Regions from separate parts of the Marinomonas foliarum genome, predicted to be linked through region 2. Evidence: riboswitches for the same ligand, from Rfam matches in the RefSeq annotation. Region 2 holds a riboswitch; each other region holds the start of a gene.
What was found. A riboswitch is a leader RNA that binds a small molecule or an ion and turns the genes downstream of it on or off. The one in region 2 is predicted to bind thiamine pyrophosphate.

Region 1: linked by a shared signal. The riboswitch ahead of thiB (thiamine ABC transporter substrate binding subunit) and the one ahead of thiC (phosphomethylpyrimidine synthase ThiC) in region 2 are both predicted to bind thiamine pyrophosphate.
Region 3: linked by a shared signal. The riboswitch ahead of thiD (bifunctional hydroxymethylpyrimidine kinase/phosphomethylpyrimidine kinase) and the one ahead of thiC (phosphomethylpyrimidine synthase ThiC) in region 2 are both predicted to bind thiamine pyrophosphate.

Annotation. Positions count from the first base shown of each region.
Region 1 is NZ_CP070273.1:3,032,576-3,038,239, forward strand. Features, by position in the region: gene msbA (lipid A export permease/ATP-binding protein MsbA) at 1-1,267, shown strand, start outside; gene JSY38_RS14075 (3-deoxy-D-manno-octulosonic acid transferase) at 1,270-2,496, shown strand; TPP riboswitch at 2,518-2,637, shown strand; gene thiB (thiamine ABC transporter substrate binding subunit) at 2,719-3,732, shown strand; gene thiP (thiamine/thiamine pyrophosphate ABC transporter permease) at 3,744-5,339, shown strand; gene JSY38_RS14090 (thiamine ABC transporter ATP-binding protein) at 5,326-5,664, shown strand, end outside.
Region 2 is NZ_CP070273.1:292,028-297,691, reverse strand. Features, by position in the region: gene JSY38_RS01430 (penicillin-binding protein activator) at 1-755, opposite strand, end outside; gene rsmI (16S rRNA (cytidine(1402)-2'-O)-methyltransferase) at 869-1,729, shown strand; TPP riboswitch at 1,806-1,910, shown strand; gene thiC (phosphomethylpyrimidine synthase ThiC) at 2,092-4,119, shown strand; gene thiE (thiamine phosphate synthase) at 4,135-5,664, shown strand, end outside.
Region 3 is NZ_CP070273.1:2,532,316-2,537,979, forward strand. Features, by position in the region: gene JSY38_RS18655 (class I SAM-dependent methyltransferase) at 568-1,122, shown strand; gene JSY38_RS11710 (MFS transporter) at 1,143-1,493, shown strand; gene JSY38_RS11715 (NADH:flavin oxidoreductase) at 1,518-2,609, shown strand; partial or broken gene JSY38_RS11720 (GMP synthase (glutamine-hydrolyzing)) at 2,653-2,970, shown strand; TPP riboswitch at 3,089-3,187, shown strand; gene thiD (bifunctional hydroxymethylpyrimidine kinase/phosphomethylpyrimidine kinase) at 3,285-4,157, shown strand; gene JSY38_RS11730 (ABC transporter ATP-binding protein) at 4,111-4,926, shown strand; gene JSY38_RS11735 (ABC transporter permease) at 4,919-5,664, shown strand, end outside.

The sequences.
Region 1 (5,664 bases), 1.3 Mb from region 2:
CTGGCGTCTTTCTTTACTGTTTTTAGTGGTTATTCCTTTGATAGGCTTGGTGGTGTCTTACGCTTCTAAGCGTTTTCGTAAATTGAGTACCCGTATTCAAAATGCTATGGGAGGTGTAACAGATGTTGCATCTGAAGCGATTAAAGGGCATGAGGTTGTCAAAATATTTGGCGGTAGCCATTACGAAACTGAGCGATTTAATAAAGCTGCGCATGAGAATCGACGTTCGCAGTTAAAAATGGAAATGACTAAGTCCCTGAATATTCCAATTGTGCAGTTTATTCTTGCTTTGATGATGGCTGCTTTGATTTGGCTCGCTTTGAGTCCTTCTATCAGTTCTCATATGTCTCCAGGGGACTTTATTGCTTTTCTGACCGCTGCGGGCATGTTAGGTAAACCTATTCGTCAGTTAACGGATGTGAATAGTATTTTGCAAAAAGGCATCGCGGCCTCCTACAGCATTTTTGACTTCCTCGATATGGAAGAGGAGGTCGACAAGGGAGGGGTGTCAATAGAGCGCTTAAAAGGGAATATTGAATGGCGCTCTATGTCGTTCAAATACCCTGATGCCGATAAAAAAGCTTTGATTAATATTAATCTATCATTACCAGCAGGTAAGACTTTAGCGTTGGTGGGGCGATCTGGTAGTGGTAAGTCTACCATGGCAAATTTGATTCCTCGTTTTTACGATTTTGATGAAGGCAGCATTAGTATTGATGGTGTTTTTATCAATGATTATAAACTGACGGAATTGCGTTCAAATATTGCTCTAGTTAATCAGCAAGTAGTTCTGTTTAACGGTACGATTCGCGAAAACATTGCTTATGGTCACCTGAGTGATTCTAGCAATGATGCAGTTGTTGATGCGGCGAAAGCGGCTAATGCATGGGAGTTTATTCAGGAGCTGGATAATGGTTTAGACACCATGGTCGGAGAAAATGGTGTGTTGCTTTCTGGTGGTCAACGTCAGCGCATAGCCATTGCTCGAGCCATCCTGAAAAATGCGCCGATTTTAATACTAGATGAAGCTACTTCGGCATTAGACACTGAATCTGAGCGTGCTATTCAGACAGCGTTAGACGGTTTGATGGAAAACCGTACGACTATAGCTATTGCCCATCGATTATCAACTATTGAGAACGCCGATATTATTGCTGTTGTAGATCACGGGGAAATCATTGAGCAAGGTTCACATAGTGAATTGTTGGCGATGAATGGGGCTTATGCTCAACTTCATAATCAGCAGTTTAGTGATACGACCGCCTAATTATGTGGCTTTACCGTATTCTAATTGGTCTGTTTACGCCGCTTGTTTTGTTAAAAATTCGGCGGTTTAAAAAAGACTATGTGAATTATAGGGCGAAAGAGGCGTTTGGTTTCTGGTCACCTGTTGAGGCCGATTTGTGGGTTCACTGTGCTTCTGTAGGGGAAGTTTTGGCTGTACGGCCATTAGTGACTCAGTGGCAAGAGAAGTTTCCTACGCATCGATTATTAATCACGACGATGACGCCCACTGGTGCAGAGCAAGTGGCGAAAACTTTTCCATTTGCTGAGCACCGCTACTTGCCGATGGATTGGCGCTCTAGCGTAAAAAGAGCGCTCAAAAAACTTTCCTGTAAACACCTTTTGATTGTTGAAACTGAGCTCTGGCCAAATTTACTGCAGCTTTCAAAACAACGGGGGTTACGGATAGACGTGCTAAATGCTCGCTTGAGTGACCGTTCTTTTCAGCGTTATCAAAAGTTCTCAACTATTTCACGTCCATTGTTTGCTTTACCTGACTGCTTTTTGGCTCATGCGCAAGCGGATGCTACGCGCTTTGAAGCGATGGGGGCAAAGAGAGTGCTGGTCATAGGAAGTATCAAGTTTGATCTCGCTGTTCCCCCAGAGGTATTTCAGGCTAATTGGCGCAGCCAGCTTGGCCCTCGTTTTGTTTGGGTGGGAGGAAGCACACATCAGGGTGAAGATGAAATGCTGTTGCGAATTCATAAGTCGTTACAGCAAAAATATCCAGATGCATTGTTAATACTGGTTCCCCGTCATCCGGAGCGCTTTGAGGCGGTCAAGGCGTCAGCTATGCAGTCTTTTGAGCGCGTTGCGCTTCGAAGTCAAACAGAGTTGGATCAATGGGATAAGTTTGATGTAGTGATAGGCGACTCTATGGGGGAGTTGATGTATTACTATCAGGCCTCTGATATAGCCTTTGTTGGTGGTAGTTTGATTAAACGAGGCGGCCATAATCCGATTGAGCCTGCTCTACTTGGTAAAGCGATTATAGTTGGCCCTTATACGTTTAATTTTCTAGATATTACAGAGCAGCTTTTACAGGTGAATGGCGCGATTCGTTGCCAAGACGAGACGCAATTAGAGAAAGTTGTCATTGATCTTGCGGGGCAATCGTCCCAACGATTCCGACTAGGCCAGTCTGCATTACGTTTCGCCGAAAAAAATCAAGGCGCTGTGACGAGAGTGCTTAGCGAAATAGACTTCCGCTAAGCGACTCTTTACAATAGCGACCATTATCTCATGGGGTGTTTTAGCATTTAATAAATGTTAAAGCTGAGAAGCGGTTTTACCGCTAACCCACCGAACCTGATCCAGATCATGCTGGCGTAGGAATCGAGATAGCAAGTTGAGCTACCAGCATGTGTAGTAGTTCAAATATCACTCTTGCCATTTCCCCTGTACGCCGCTCACTTATTTTTTAGGAGCGACACTTTGAAACCATTTTCTTTATCCTCTCTTTTTTCTACGACTGCCATTAGTCTTAGTATGGTTATTGCGCCAGTATCATTGGCGGCAGATACTCTAAATGTTTATACCTATGACTCATTCGCATCTGATTGGGGGCCGGGTCCTAAGATAAAAGCGAACTTTGAAAAAGAGTGTGCATGTGAAGTGAATTTCGTCGCGTTGGACTCTTCGGTTGGTATTTTGTCTCGTGTGCAACTAGAAGGTAAATCGTCTCAAGCTGATGTGCTTTTGGGACTAGACTTAAACCTAATGGAAGCTGCAAAACAGACAGGCTTATTGGTTAACCATGCTGTTGATACGTCGGCTGTTACTATTACTGGTGGCTGGTCTGATAAAACGTTCGTGCCATTTGACCAAGGGCATTTTGCTTTTGTTTACAATTCTGAAACGCTTTCTAATCCACCGAGTAGTTTGAAAGACGTAGTAGACAATCAAGACCTTCGAGTCATTTATCAGGATCCGCGAACCAGCACGCCTGGTTTGGGTTTATTGTTGTGGATGAAGTCTGTCTATGGCAATGATGCAGCTGATGCCTGGGAGCGCTTAGCAAGTCATACTGTTACTGTGACGAAAGGTTGGTCTGATGCTTACGGATTGTTCTTAAAAGGCGAGGCAGATGTTGTATTGAGTTATACGACTTCGCCTGCGTATCATATTGTGGCAGAAGGTGAGAATAAGTATAAAGCTGCCGCCGCTAGTGAAGGCCTTTATCCACAAATTGAAGTTGCCGCAATGATGAAAGACGCGCCTCACCCTGATTTGGCTAAGCATTTTATGCAGTTTATTTTGCAACCCGGTTTTCAATCGACTGTTGCGACAGGGAATTGGATGTTGCCTGTTGTTAAGCTGGATGAAAAACTACCATCAGCATTTGATAGTGCTTTAAAGCCAGCTAAGAATTTAGTTTTGCCTGCAACTGAGGTTGCGCAAAACCGTAAGGCTTGGGTAGATGAGTGGTTGGATGCGACGACGCGATAGAAGGAACTAAGTTGCTCTTTTTACGAACGGCGAAAAGACTCGCGCCAGCGTTAATGGGTGTTGGTATTTTCTTGTTGGTAGGGGCTGCCAGTCTGGCGGCTCTTTTACGTTATAGTGATCTGCCGTCATGGCTTGGCTATCTGCAGCAGCCCTATCTTTGGCGAGTGGTTCGCTTTTCTTTATGGCAAGCTCTGCTGAGTAGTGGTATCAGCTTACTTATCGCCATACCTGTGGCTTCCTGCCTTATTCATCGTTCATTTTATGGGCGATCAGCACTTCTTCAGCTATTCTCAATTTCTATGGTGGTACCAACCATTGTGGCTGTTTTAGGGGTGGTGGTAGTTTATGGCCGTACTGGTTGGCTGAGTCAAATGTTTGGTGTGCAAGTTCCTTTATATGGCTTGGTTGGGATTTTATTGGCTCATGTGTTCTTTAATATGCCATTGGCGGTGCGTCTTTTATTGCAGGGATATGATTTGATCCCAGCAGGGCAGTGGCGTCAGGCTTCGCAGCTGGGATTCTCTCGCTGGGCAGCCTTTCGATTGATCGAGTGGCATTATATGAAGAAAGCCTTGCCAGGCGCGTTTGTGCTGATTTTTATGTTGTGTTTTTCTAGCTTTGCTGTGGTGTTGAGCCTGGGGGGCGGGCCAAAATTCAGTACTTTAGAAGTGGCCATATATCAGGCGCTACGTTTTGATTTTGATCTCAATAAGGCCAGTTTCTTGGCGCTGTTGCAGGTATTTATATGTACCTTATTTGCGGTTGTAGTTTATAGGCTCGCCCCGGTGAATCGCCAAGATGCGAGCCTGTTAGCTGTTAAAAGTTATGTTCTCAAAGATTCTATCTTAGCTAAATTGGCAGATGGTCTTGCTATGCTCTGTGCTCTTTTGTTGGTTATCCCACCTTTTGTGGCTATTTTTGACCCTGTTTTTTCACCTGTCTTTTTAAGCACATTACAGTCGACTGCCTTGTGGGGTGCTGTGCTTGTTTCTATGAAAATTGCGCTGCCTGCTGCGTTGTTGAGTTTATTGCTGGGTATTTGTTTTGGGGTGCTGGCGCGTTTTTGTATGGCTCGTCAGTACTTGGCGTTTTTGCCGAATAAAATAGAGCATTTAGGTAATATGATTTTAATGGTGCCAGGATTAGTGATTGCCACAGGGTTGTTTTTAACTTTGCGAGACCTTGGTATCGGGTTGCAGTCGAGCTATTGGATTGTTGTTTGGGTTAACTCTGTGATGGCTCTGCCTTTTGTGTTGCGGGCACTTATGCCTGTTCTGTACCAGCAGGAGCGACGCTTTAGAAATATTTATTTGAGTTTAGGCATTCATTCGTGGGCCCGATGGCGCCTAGAATGGCCGCTTATTAGAAGAAGTGTTGCACAGGCATTTGGTTACGCGCTTTTGCTTTCTTTGGGGGATATGGGAGTTATTGCGTTATTTGGTAGTCAGGGTTTGGTGTCCTTACCCTTGTATTTGTTTCAATTGATTGGTTCTTATCGTTTGGAAGAGGGAGCTTGTGTCGCTGTGGTATTGATCTCTTTGTGCTTGATGCTGTTTTATTGCTCGTCTCGCTTTATTGGTGGAGTAACTATTCGTGTTAAAGATTGATCTTCAATATGATTGGGAAAATTTTCATGCGAATTACTGTGTGAATATTTTCCCCGGTGTCACCACTTTGCTTGGTGGTAGCGGCGAAGGGAAAAGTACACTTCTACATTTGCTGGGGGGCTTTTTAACAGGTCGAGGAGTGCTTTCTTTCAACGAGGCATCTCTTCTTTCTTTGCCTGCTTATGAAAGGCCGATTTCGACCTTATTTCAAAGTGATAATTTATTCCCTCAATTAACTGTCTGGCAAAATGTTGCTATAGGCTTGTCTCCTTCATTGTCTTTGAGTAAAGAGCAAAAGCAAAAAGTCCAATGGGCACTTGATAAA
Region 2 (5,664 bases):
TCCACAATGGCTTGGGAAGCACGCTCTAATGGTCCGCTCATAGGGAGTAATAACACAATTTTTTCAGGCGTCATTTGGCCAACAGATGCCATTATCAGAAAGTCTTGTGGTGGTGATAGTGCAGCTGGGTGGTTTGGATTTTCTGCTTTCCAGTTGTCGAATACTTTTAGCTGTTGTTCGATTGAAAGTGACTGATTGCGTAAAATTCCACTGATGGTTAGCCATCCATTCAAAAGAGGCGTTTTCTGCTGGTACAGTTCGTCAACTTCATTCTTGGTCAGGTTTTGAATTGCTAACCATAATTTAGCTTGATTGTCTTCGCCTTCATTCAGTGGCAGGTTGAAAGTCAAGTCCATACGCAGATTGACCACATCTAACCAGTTACCGAAGTATTCTAAGATACTGGCTTTGGTTTCTTTTAGCGTGTTTTGATTGTCAGGGTGACGAGCAGCGGCCAAGGCATCTGCTTGGACTAAATAATTCATGGCAGCCGTTGAGTTATCTAGTTGAGAGGCGGCTTGTGCTGCTAATAAATATCCAGCAAAGCGAAGCGATGAGGTCGTGGTCAGTACGTCGTTTTCAAGTAGATCTAACGCCTGCTGGTATTCACCTTGTTCGTAAAACATTCTTGCAGAGGAGAAGCTTTTAGCCAGTGACTCTGAAACATCAGACGTTTTTCTTGGATGGTATATGCTTGCTGGCAAGCTGTTCTCTTGCCCTGCGTTTGCTTTCTGAGCTGCAGTTTGTTGTTCCATGTTTAAATTCATGGAATTACAGGCGCTTAGCAGCACACTGCAAAGAGTTAATGATATGATGCGGTAATTAATTAGGCTCATAAGCTTATAAAATGACAAATAAAAGAGGCAACATGGTACCACATAGTTCTGATGATGCGAGAGGGTCGCTGTACATAGTTGCCACTCCAATTGGCAATCTAGATGATTTCAGTAAGAGAGCAGAGCAAACTTTACGCAATGTAGACTATATCGCGGCAGAAGACACTCGACACACTCGCCGCTTACTCAATCATTTTGCGATTGAAGCGAAGCTATTTTCAATTCACGACCATAATGAAAAAGATAAAGCTAACTACGTTGCCAGCTTATTAGAGGAAGGCAAAAGTGTCGCTTTAGTCTCTGATGCGGGTACGCCACTTATTTCAGATCCTGGCTATCACGTGGTGCATGCATTGCGAGAGCAAGGTCATAAAGTTGTGCCGATCCCTGGTGCTTGTGCGTTGATTTCAGCATTGTGTGCTTCTGGTTTGCCTACTGATCAGTTCTTTTTTGCGGGTTTTGTACCAGCTAAATCCAAAGGTCGTTGTGACTTGTTTGAATCTTGGAAGAAGCAAACTGGCACCGTGGTTTTTTATGAGTCTACCCACCGAGTTTATGACTCCATTGCGGATGTACAAAAAGTCTATGGTGAGGATGCTCAGCTGGTTTTAGCGCGGGAAGTAACGAAAACGTTTGAAACGTTTTTATCCGGAACGGCCTCAGAAATACTTGCCAAGTTCGATGCAGATGCCAACCAAATGCGTGGTGAGTTTGTCGTTATGCTGAGTTTTACGCAAGAAAGCGGTAATGAAGCCGAATTAGAAGCGAAGCGTATTCTGACGATTTTGTTAGAAGATTTACCGGTTAAGCAAGCGGCAGCCATGGCGGCTAAATTAACGGGTGAGAAGAAAAATTACCTCTATAAAATGGCGCTGGAAATGCAAGCCGAGTAGTTTTTCGTTGATTGGTTCCTCAAACACTTGCTGAAAATGTGGGTGTTTACATTCCGATAAGACTGGGTATACTCAGCCCTACTTGTCGGAGTGCCATTTGGCTGAGATCGCATAATTAAATGCGGGATCCGCAGAACCTGATCGGGCTAATACCCGCGTAGGAAACAAGAAAGTCTCTATTTTTCTTTTCTGCATCGAATGAACTCCTGATTTTTATGGAATCGATGCGGTCATATGTCTACAGCATCCTTTCCTAATAAAATTCAGGGTTCATGTTTTGCAAATTAACGCCAGTAGTGCGTTTGCCTGTAAAACAGCACCCCAGACAAGCAATTCTCCATTTTTTAAATAAGGGAAGTGCTATGTCGACTACTAATGAACCTCAAAAAAAACCAAGCAAACAGTCTAAAAAACAGACTCGAGAAGAAACGCGCCAAGCCGCCAAGTCTTTTATCGAATCATTACAAGCCAAGCCTTTTCCAGCGTCTGAGCGCATATATTTGAGCGGATCAGACGATTCGATTCGCGTTCCTATGCGTAAGATCAACTTAACCGATACACCGATTGGTTCTGATCCAGATAACCTGACTTTCGAACCCAATGAAGCCATCTATGTTTACGATTGTTCTGGTCCATATGCAGATCCGCACGAAAATATCGATGTGTATCGTGGTTTGGCGCCAATGCGTGCTTCTTGGATCGACAAGCGTAATGACTCCGAGGTGTTGCCCAGTGTGTCGTCAGAATTTGCGCAATCACGTTTAGAAAACTCGGCTCTGGATGAATTGCGTTTTAAAGAGTTACCTAAAGTACGCAAAGCGCGCCAAGGCAAGTGTGTGACGCAAATGCATTACGCTCGTCAAGGTGTTGTTACGCCAGAAATGGAATACATCGCTTTACGTGAAAATCAAAATATCGATGCGATCAAAAGCGAATTGTTGTTGAAGCAGCACCCAGGTCAAAGCTTTGGGGCGAACCTGCAAACACGCATTACGCCAGAGTTTGTTCGTGATGAAGTGGCAAGAGGTCGCGCCATTATCCCTAACAACATCAATCACCCTGAATCCGAGCCCATGATCATTGGTCGTAACTTCTTAGTGAAGGTGAATGCCAATATTGGTAACTCTGCCGTGACATCTTCCATTGAAGAAGAAGTAGAAAAACTAGTGTGGTCGACCCGTTGGGGTGCAGATACAGTAATGGATTTATCGACAGGTAAAAACATTCACGAAACCCGCGAATGGATCTTGCGTAACTCGCCAGTGCCAATCGGTACTGTACCTATTTATCAAGCTTTGGAAAAAGTCGATGGTGTGGCCGAAAATCTGAACTGGGATGTTTTTCGGGATACTTTGATCGAGCAAGCGGAGCAGGGTGTGGATTACTTTACCATTCACGCCGGCGTTTTGCTGAGCTATGTGCCCATGACGGCTAAACGCCTGACGGGCATCGTGTCTCGCGGTGGTTCTATCATGGCGAAATGGTGTTTGGCGCACCATACAGAAAGCTTCTTGTACGAGCGCTTCCGCGAGATTTGTGAGTTGTGCGCGCAATACGATGTGGCCTTGTCGCTTGGTGATGGCTTGCGTCCGGGGTCTATCATGGATGCCAATGACGAAGCACAAATGTCGGAACTTCGCACCTTGGGCGAGTTGACAAAAATCGCTTGGGAGTACGATGTGCAAGTGATGATCGAAGGGCCGGGGCACGTGCCAATGCAGCTTATCGAAGAGAATATGACCGAGCAGCTGAAGCATTGTCACGAAGCACCCTTTTACACGTTAGGGCCATTAACACAAGACATTGCTCCGGGTTACGATCACATCACGTCTGGTATTGGGGCAGCGCAAATCGGTTGGTATGGCTGTGCCATGTTGTGCTACGTGACGCCAAAAGAGCATCTTGGGTTGCCAAACAAAGAAGACGTTAAGCAAGGCTTAATTACCTATAAAATCGCCGCTCATGCAGCGGATTTGGCCAAGGGTCATCCTGGGGCGCAAATTCGAGACAACGCCTTATCGAAAGCACGGTTTGAGTTTCGTTGGGAAGATCAGTTCAACCTGTCGTTAGACCCTGAAACCGCCCGTTCTTATCACGATGAAACATTGCCGCAGGCCTCTGGTAAAGTTGCGCATTTCTGTTCCATGTGCGGGCCAAAATTCTGTTCGATGAAAATCACCCAAGAAGTTCGCGACTATGCAAAAGGGCTAGAGAGTGCAAAAGAGTTAGAAGGCACACAGGCAATCGATGTGAGTGCTTTAGAAGCGAACGCCGGTATGCAGCAAATGTCTGAGCATTTTCGTGAACTAGGCAGTGATGTCTACTTAGCCACAGATAAGTTAACCACAGATAAATTAACGTCAAATAAATCAAAAGAAGAATCGCTGTAAGCGAAAGGAGGATATATGTCTATAAAACCTCCTGTGGTCTGGTGCGTGGGCGAGTCGGACTCGTCCGCCCACACTGGACTTCAAGTGGATTTACACACAGGGCAAGATTTAGGTTGCCACGTGCAAACCATCGTCACTTGCATCACAGCGCAAAACTCCAAAGAAGTGCGCATCGTCGAGCCTGTTTCTTTGTCCATGTTCGATGAGCAGTGGCAAACCTTGCTCGACGACGTACCGCCAGATGCTATTAAAGTGAGCTTGCTACCATCCGTTGAGATAGTAAAAGCCTGTTCGATTTGGTTGAAGCGTGTTAAAGCAGACTTTCCTGCTGTGTTGGTTGTCTTTGATCCCGTTATGGCGGCGAGCAGCGAGTTGGGAGATCGATTGCTGCAAGACTCAGTCGCAGCGTCTTTATTGGAATCAGTGCTGCCTTATGTGGATGTCATTACACCCAATTTGATGGAGTTTGAACGGCTGACAGGTTTATCAGCTCAACAGTCAGTGGTTGATATACAAGGTCAGTTGGCTGCGTATTTATCGTCGTCCAAGTGTGCTTGGTTGCTGAAATCAGGTCAATTAGATTCAGAGAAGGCAACAGGCTGGCTAGTGAACCGGGATTCTATCATTGGTTTCGCATGCGAAAGACTGGTTGTACAAAACACCCGTGGCACAGGCAACGCCTTGTCGACAGCATTAGCGAGCTTTATTGCTCATGGCTACGATCTTTTGGATGCGATGACTATGGCGCAAGCTTATATCACTGGTGCCTTGAAAACAGGCGTGGAAATAGGCAAAGGAATTGGTTCATTGGGTCGACCTGGTTGGCCTCTTCAGATTGAAAACCTTCCAGCGATTGTTTCACCAAACATGAGCACAAAGGCGCCAACAAAACGGCCTTTTGCCAAGATGGACCTCAAAAAAATGGGCTTGTATCCCGTTGTTGATTCTGTGGATTGGTTGGAACGAGTGTTAAAGCAAGGCGTGAAAATCGCTCAGTTGCGCATCAAAGACCCTGACGACGCAGATCTAGAAAGTAAAATCCAACAGGCGATTGCCTTGGGTAAAGAGTACGACGCGCAAGTCTTTATTAATGACTATTGGCAGCAGGCCATCGCTTTTGGCGCTTATGGCATTCATCTCGGTCAGGAAGATTTGGAGGTGGCGGATTTAGCGAAAATCCAAGCTGCAGGGCTGCGACTCGGCATCAGTACCCATGGCTACTATGAAATTGCTCGAGCTCAATCTATCCAACCAAGCTACATTGCTTTGGGTCATATTTTTCCAACACAAACCAAAGATATGCCATCTCAGCCACAAGGCTTAAGTCGACTGGTCCATTACGCAACTTTATTAAAAGGCGCGTTTCCGACTGTGGCCATTGGTGGTATCAATGCCGAACGATTGCCGAGCGTTACGCATACGGGCGTCGATAGTGTTGCCTTGGTGACAGCCATCACTAAAGCGATTGATCCAGAAGCAGCGACACAATTACTCATTAGGTCGTTTGAACAGCACTCGAACACTCAAAGAAATAAAGGAGGCGAG
Region 3 (5,664 bases), 1.8 Mb from region 2:
TTTCCAGCGGGCTTTTTATTATCTAATGTAATGGCCACATCATTTGGTACTGTCTAGCGGCTTCAAATATGCTGTTTTGCGGCGTCACATGTATCGCGAACGTCTTGCCGTTTTTTCGCCAGCTGACTCTCGAAGCCTTGCGCCAGGTCTTCTATCTTTACCTTAGAGAACAGCGCCAGAAAGCAAGCATACGCAGGCTGCGAGGCATGGAGTGAGATCCTTCATATTAGCTACGAGCACCCTATCACCGCTTAAGTAACATACCAATTTATTTTTGAAACATTTAAAGTTACATGTATTGAAGTGTATCACTCTTTCAAGTAACATTTGATATTACATTATGACTTTTAAGGGACCATTTGTTGTGAACTACGATGCCATCATTATTGGGACGAGCTTTGTAGGTCTTTCGGCTTCCAGCCTCTCGTAGTCGGTATGCAATGTCTTCGCATCGGTCACTGATTTTTGATCCCAAATTTATCGAAACTATCTGAAGGAGAGAGCAGAATGCAGGCTGAATCTATTTGGAACGACCTTTATGCTAAGGGCTCGCAGACCTCGTCAGGCATGCCCGGTCTGGCACTGTCTCAGTTCACGGGACCGCTTCGTCCCGGCAGGGCGCTGGAGCTTGGATGCGCCAGGGGCGACGATGCTATCTGGCTGGCTCGGAAGGGTTGGCACGTGACGGCGGTCGATGTCTCGTCGGTCGCGCTTGGAATCGCCTCCCGCAACGCCGAAGCGGCTGGCCTCATGGAGCACATTCGGTTCGAGGAGCATAATCTCGCCCTATCTTTTCCGGAGGGGAGCTTCGATCTGGTCACCGCCAGCTTCCTACATTCGCCTCAGGAATGGCCGCGAGGCGATGTTTTGGGGCGAGCTGCTAGGGCCGTGGCTCCCGGGGGGCATATTCTGATAGTAGAGCACGCTTCGCGTGCGCCTTGGTCTTGGTCCCCCGAGAATACCCGTTTTCCCTCGGCACACGAAACGTTCACGACGATGCAGCTCGCCCCCGAGGAATGGGCGTACCATTGCCTCTGTTCCATTGCCCGAACTGCTACAGGGCCGGAAGGACAAACCGCAACTGTTACTGACAACGTTCTCTTCCTGCAACGACTGAGCTAAGCAAACCGGAGATCCTTGAAATGACAGATACATCGACCTCGGATCGGAACCGCGCCACGGCCTTATGTATCATGATCTTTGGCCTCGGCGTCTACTTCGTGCCCGCATCCAGCTCGGCACTGAACGGTGTGAGAGAAGAATCCGGTGTGGTATCGGCTTTCGTCAACGTAACACAGCAGGTTGGCGGCTCTATAGGACCGGCGCTGCTCAACTCAGTCTTCCTAATGGCCACGACAGCAACCGCAGATACTAGCCTGAAATCTATAGAAGGCTATCGCGCTGCGTTCGGGGTCTCGGCAGGCCTCTTTCTCATCGCTCTCGCCATCACTCTGGTTCTGCCGCGGCGCGCTTCCAAGCGAACAGCTGACTAACATACTAAATAGAAGGACACTTTCATGACCATTGATACCAAATCACACTCTAACCTGTTCGCCCCGCTCAGCTTGCCGCGCGGCCCGAAGATAAAGAACCGTTTTGTTCTCGCCCCGTTGACCAATACCCAAAGCCGCGAGGACGGAACGCTGTCCGACGATGAATACCGCTGGCTCACGATGCGCGCAGAGGGTGGTTTCGGCCTAGTGACAACCTGTGCCAGCCACGTTTCGTCCGCGGGCAAGGCTTTCTTGGGTCAGCTGGGCTGTTTCGATGACCGCCATCTGCCCGGCCTTGAACGCCTTGCTGCGGGGTTGCGAGCACAGGGTGCGGTTTCGTCTTTGCAGCTCCAGCACGGAGGCATCCGCTCACTTTCAGACGGAAGTGAGCTAGCTGGCCCCTCTGCCCATTCCGAAACCGGTGCAAGGGCGCTGAGCGAGGCCGAAATTGAAAACATTATCGCAGAGTTCGTCGCCGCCGCTCGACGCGCCGAGCGGGCCGGGTTTGATGGCGTACAAATCCACGGCGGGCACGGTTACCTCATTGCTCAGTTCCTGTCGCCCGAGTTGAACCGACGTAGCGACCGTTGGGGCGGCTCCCCCGAGAACCGAGCCCGCTTCCTCTTCGAGATTCTGCATCGCATTCGCGCTGCCTGCCGACCAGATTTCCAGATAGGCATCCGCATATCGACCGAGCGCTTCGGGCTGGTCCTATCTGAAATGGTCGACCTCGCGTCTCGGCTCTTCGCGGACGGAGGTATGGACTACCTCGACCTGTCTTTGTGGGATATCACTAAGGAGCCTGAAGAAAAAGCATATAAGGGCAGAACCCTTATGTCGCTGTTTGCTGATCTGCCTAGAGGTGACTGTGCGCTCGGGGTTGCCGGTGGAATCATGACTGCAGCGCGCGGAGAATGGGCTCTTTCCGAGGGTGCAGATTACGTGGCAATTGGCAAGGCGGGTATACTTGTCCATGACCTTCCCGAATGCATAAGGAAAGAGGCTCGCTATACCTCACCCGCATTGCCGGTTTCGCCAGAGTACTTACGACAGGAAGGGCTCAGTACAGCATTCATCGACTACCTACGTGGGCAGCGGAGTTTCGTCGAGGACTGAATGCAGCCGTAATCGCAGCTGTCTTTTGGTCATAAGTTTGCGTGCCGACATCCTTCGTCGTGCGGGCGTTATCTTCATCGAAGAGCTGCGTAACGCGGGCTGGTACGAGAAAACAAGCCAAGCCTTCGCGGTATTTCTTCCAGTTAAATCTGTTGGCGTAGTAGGCGACGGCCGCCGTTACGAATACGTGGTAGCACTTCGTGCTGTTGAAACCATCGACTTCATGACAGCTCGTTGGGCGCACCTACCATACGAACTGCTAGAGAAAGTGTCTGGTCGTATCATCAACGAAATCGAACACATCTCCCGCGTGACTTACGACGTATTGTCTAAGCCACCTGCTACGATAGAGTGGGAATGATCCTTACTCATCAATAGTCTAATCAAACGGCTCTCTTTATTACCAAGAGGGCCGTTTTTGTATGTGTTGGCTGTTTAAAAAAGAATACCTTTCACCTGAATGTCCTGTTATCCTTTCTGTGAAATAGTCGGGGGGCCAATGCATTGGCTGAGATCGAAAGAGACCCGCAGAACCTGATTCAGTTAGCACTGGCGTAGGGAACTATTTGCACTTTGCCTTTAGCCGAGCAATTACGGCTATTTTATACGAGTCCGATCTTTGATCCCTCCAGAATGGCCAAAGTCAGTTCCTATACGTCTTTAATAGGAACGATAATGGCACCCTCTACACAGCAACACCTTAAACAGCAAAAAACGAATCAAACCACGTCAAAAAATATTCCTATTGTGCTTACCATTGCAGGGTCAGACAGTGGTGGCGGTGCGGGTATTCAAGCGGATATTAAGGCTATGTCTGCTACGGGTAGCTTTGCCTGTTCGGTTATTACCGCCATAACCTCGCAAAATACACTAGGTGTTTCCGCCATTTTTCCTATCCCGCTGGATCATGTCGCGAGTCAATTAGATGCTGTTTTTACTGATCTCAATGTTGCCGCCGTGAAAATAGGCATGCTGGCTGATGTCAGTATCATCAAGGTCGTGGCCGCTAAGCTGCGCCAATATCAGCCGCAACATGTCGTGATTGATCCGGTGATGGTGGCGACTAGCGGTGATTTATTGCTTAAGCATTCGGCGATCTCCGCGTTAAAAGAGACGTTGCTTCCCCTTGCTGACATTGTTACACCGAACTTGCCAGAAGCCGCAGCGTTAACCAATCGCGCCGTACCTCAATCCGAAGTCGAAATGAATGACATGATGGCGGACTTGCGTGCATTGGGGGCAAAAGCAGTCTTGCTGAAAGGAGGTCATTTAGAAACGGACGAAAACAGTAACGACCTTTTGATCACACAAGATGGCTTTGAATTATTAAGTGCTAAGCGCCTGTTCACAAAAAATACCCATGGAACAGGTTGCACGCTTTCTTCTGCGATTGCTTCTTACCTTGCTCAGGGCAATAGCCTGCAGCAATCCGTACAGTTAGGTAAACAGTATATTACCGGCGCGATTGCCCACGCGGATGAGTTAGATATTGGTCAAGGCCATGGCCCAGTTCATCACTTCTTTGCAGGCCATCAAGATGTGCGCTAAAGCCATCATCGGCATAAAGATTCGTCATGGGGGCCTGCAATACAGAGGTAGCTCGGCATCGACTTTAGCCGGTGTGAACATGACTATTCCTGCGAAGCAGTGGACGGTGCTGCTGGGGCGAAGTGGCAGCGGTAAAACGACGCTGTTGCGTTATCTTGCTGGGTTGCTAGACGATCAAGTGGAATGGCAAGGTGAGATTGAGGTTAGTGGCAATGATGTATCTGCTGAGAACATAGTATTACATGACCATATTGCGTATATGGCACAGCAAGATTTGCTCCTTCCTTGGTTAAATGTGCTGGATAACGTGTGTTTAAGCTCACGCTTTGCCAATGTCGCTCCTAACAAAGAGCAGGATAAGCAGCGTGCGCTGAGTTTGCTTGAGCAAGTCGGCCTTGCAGATAATGCCTATATGACTCCCGCCCAGCTGTCTGGAGGAATGCGTCAACGCGTGGCGCTTGCTCGTACTTTAATGCAAGACAAACCACTGGTGTTGATGGACGAGCCTTTCTCAGCCCTTGATGCGGTTACTCGGCACAAGTTACAGACCTTGTCCGTCTCCTTGTTAAAAGACAAAACGGTTGTGTTGATCACTCATGATCCGCAAGAGGCTGTGCGTTTGGCTGATCAATTGTATGTTCTGCAAGGTGCGCCCGCCCAAGCCCAGCAGTTGGATGTTCCTGAGTCGTCGCCCCCTCGAAAACTCGATGCTGAATGCGCTGCTTTGCAACAAGCTATTCTGGATCAGTTGGAGAAAGATTATGAGTGATATGGCTCAGTACCATTCAGTGTCGACACGCCTTAGTAAGAAAGAGCGTATTACTTATTCAGTGCTGCGGTTAATGATTAGCGCGGCGGTGATCCTTGGTCTTTGGCAGCTTGTGGTGGTGGCTTTTCAAATGCCAAGTTTTATTTTGCCATCGCCTATGGCGGTGCTAGATCGTTTAGGAACCCGCTACGATGTGCTGCTCAAACATACTTGGGTCACCGCGCAAGAGATTTTGCTCGGTCTCGGTTTAGGGTTAACCATGGGGTTAATGTTTGCCTTGATGATGTTGATGTTTCAGCCGCTTAAGCGTTGGCTACTTCCCATATTGATTGCCAGTCAAGCCATTCCTGTATTTGCCATCGCGCCAGTGATGATGCTCTGGTTAGGCTATGGCATCGCCTCAAAAGTGGTCATAGCGGCCATTATTATCTTCTTTCCGGTGACTACCTGTTGTTATGACGGCTTGCGTAACACACCTATCGGCTATTTAGATCTTGCGAAAACCATGGGTGCCTCGAAATGGCAATTGTTGCGACACATTCAATTTCCTGCAGCCTTGCCTACGCTGGCCTCAGGCATTCGTGTTGCCGTTGTTATTGCGCCGATCGGCGCGGTGGTTGGCGAATGGGTAGGGTCAAGTGAAGGATTGGGCTATCTGATGCTGCAAGCGAATGCGCGGATGATTATTGATGAGATGTTTGCCGCTTTATTTATTCTCGCGGTGCTCTCGATCACTCT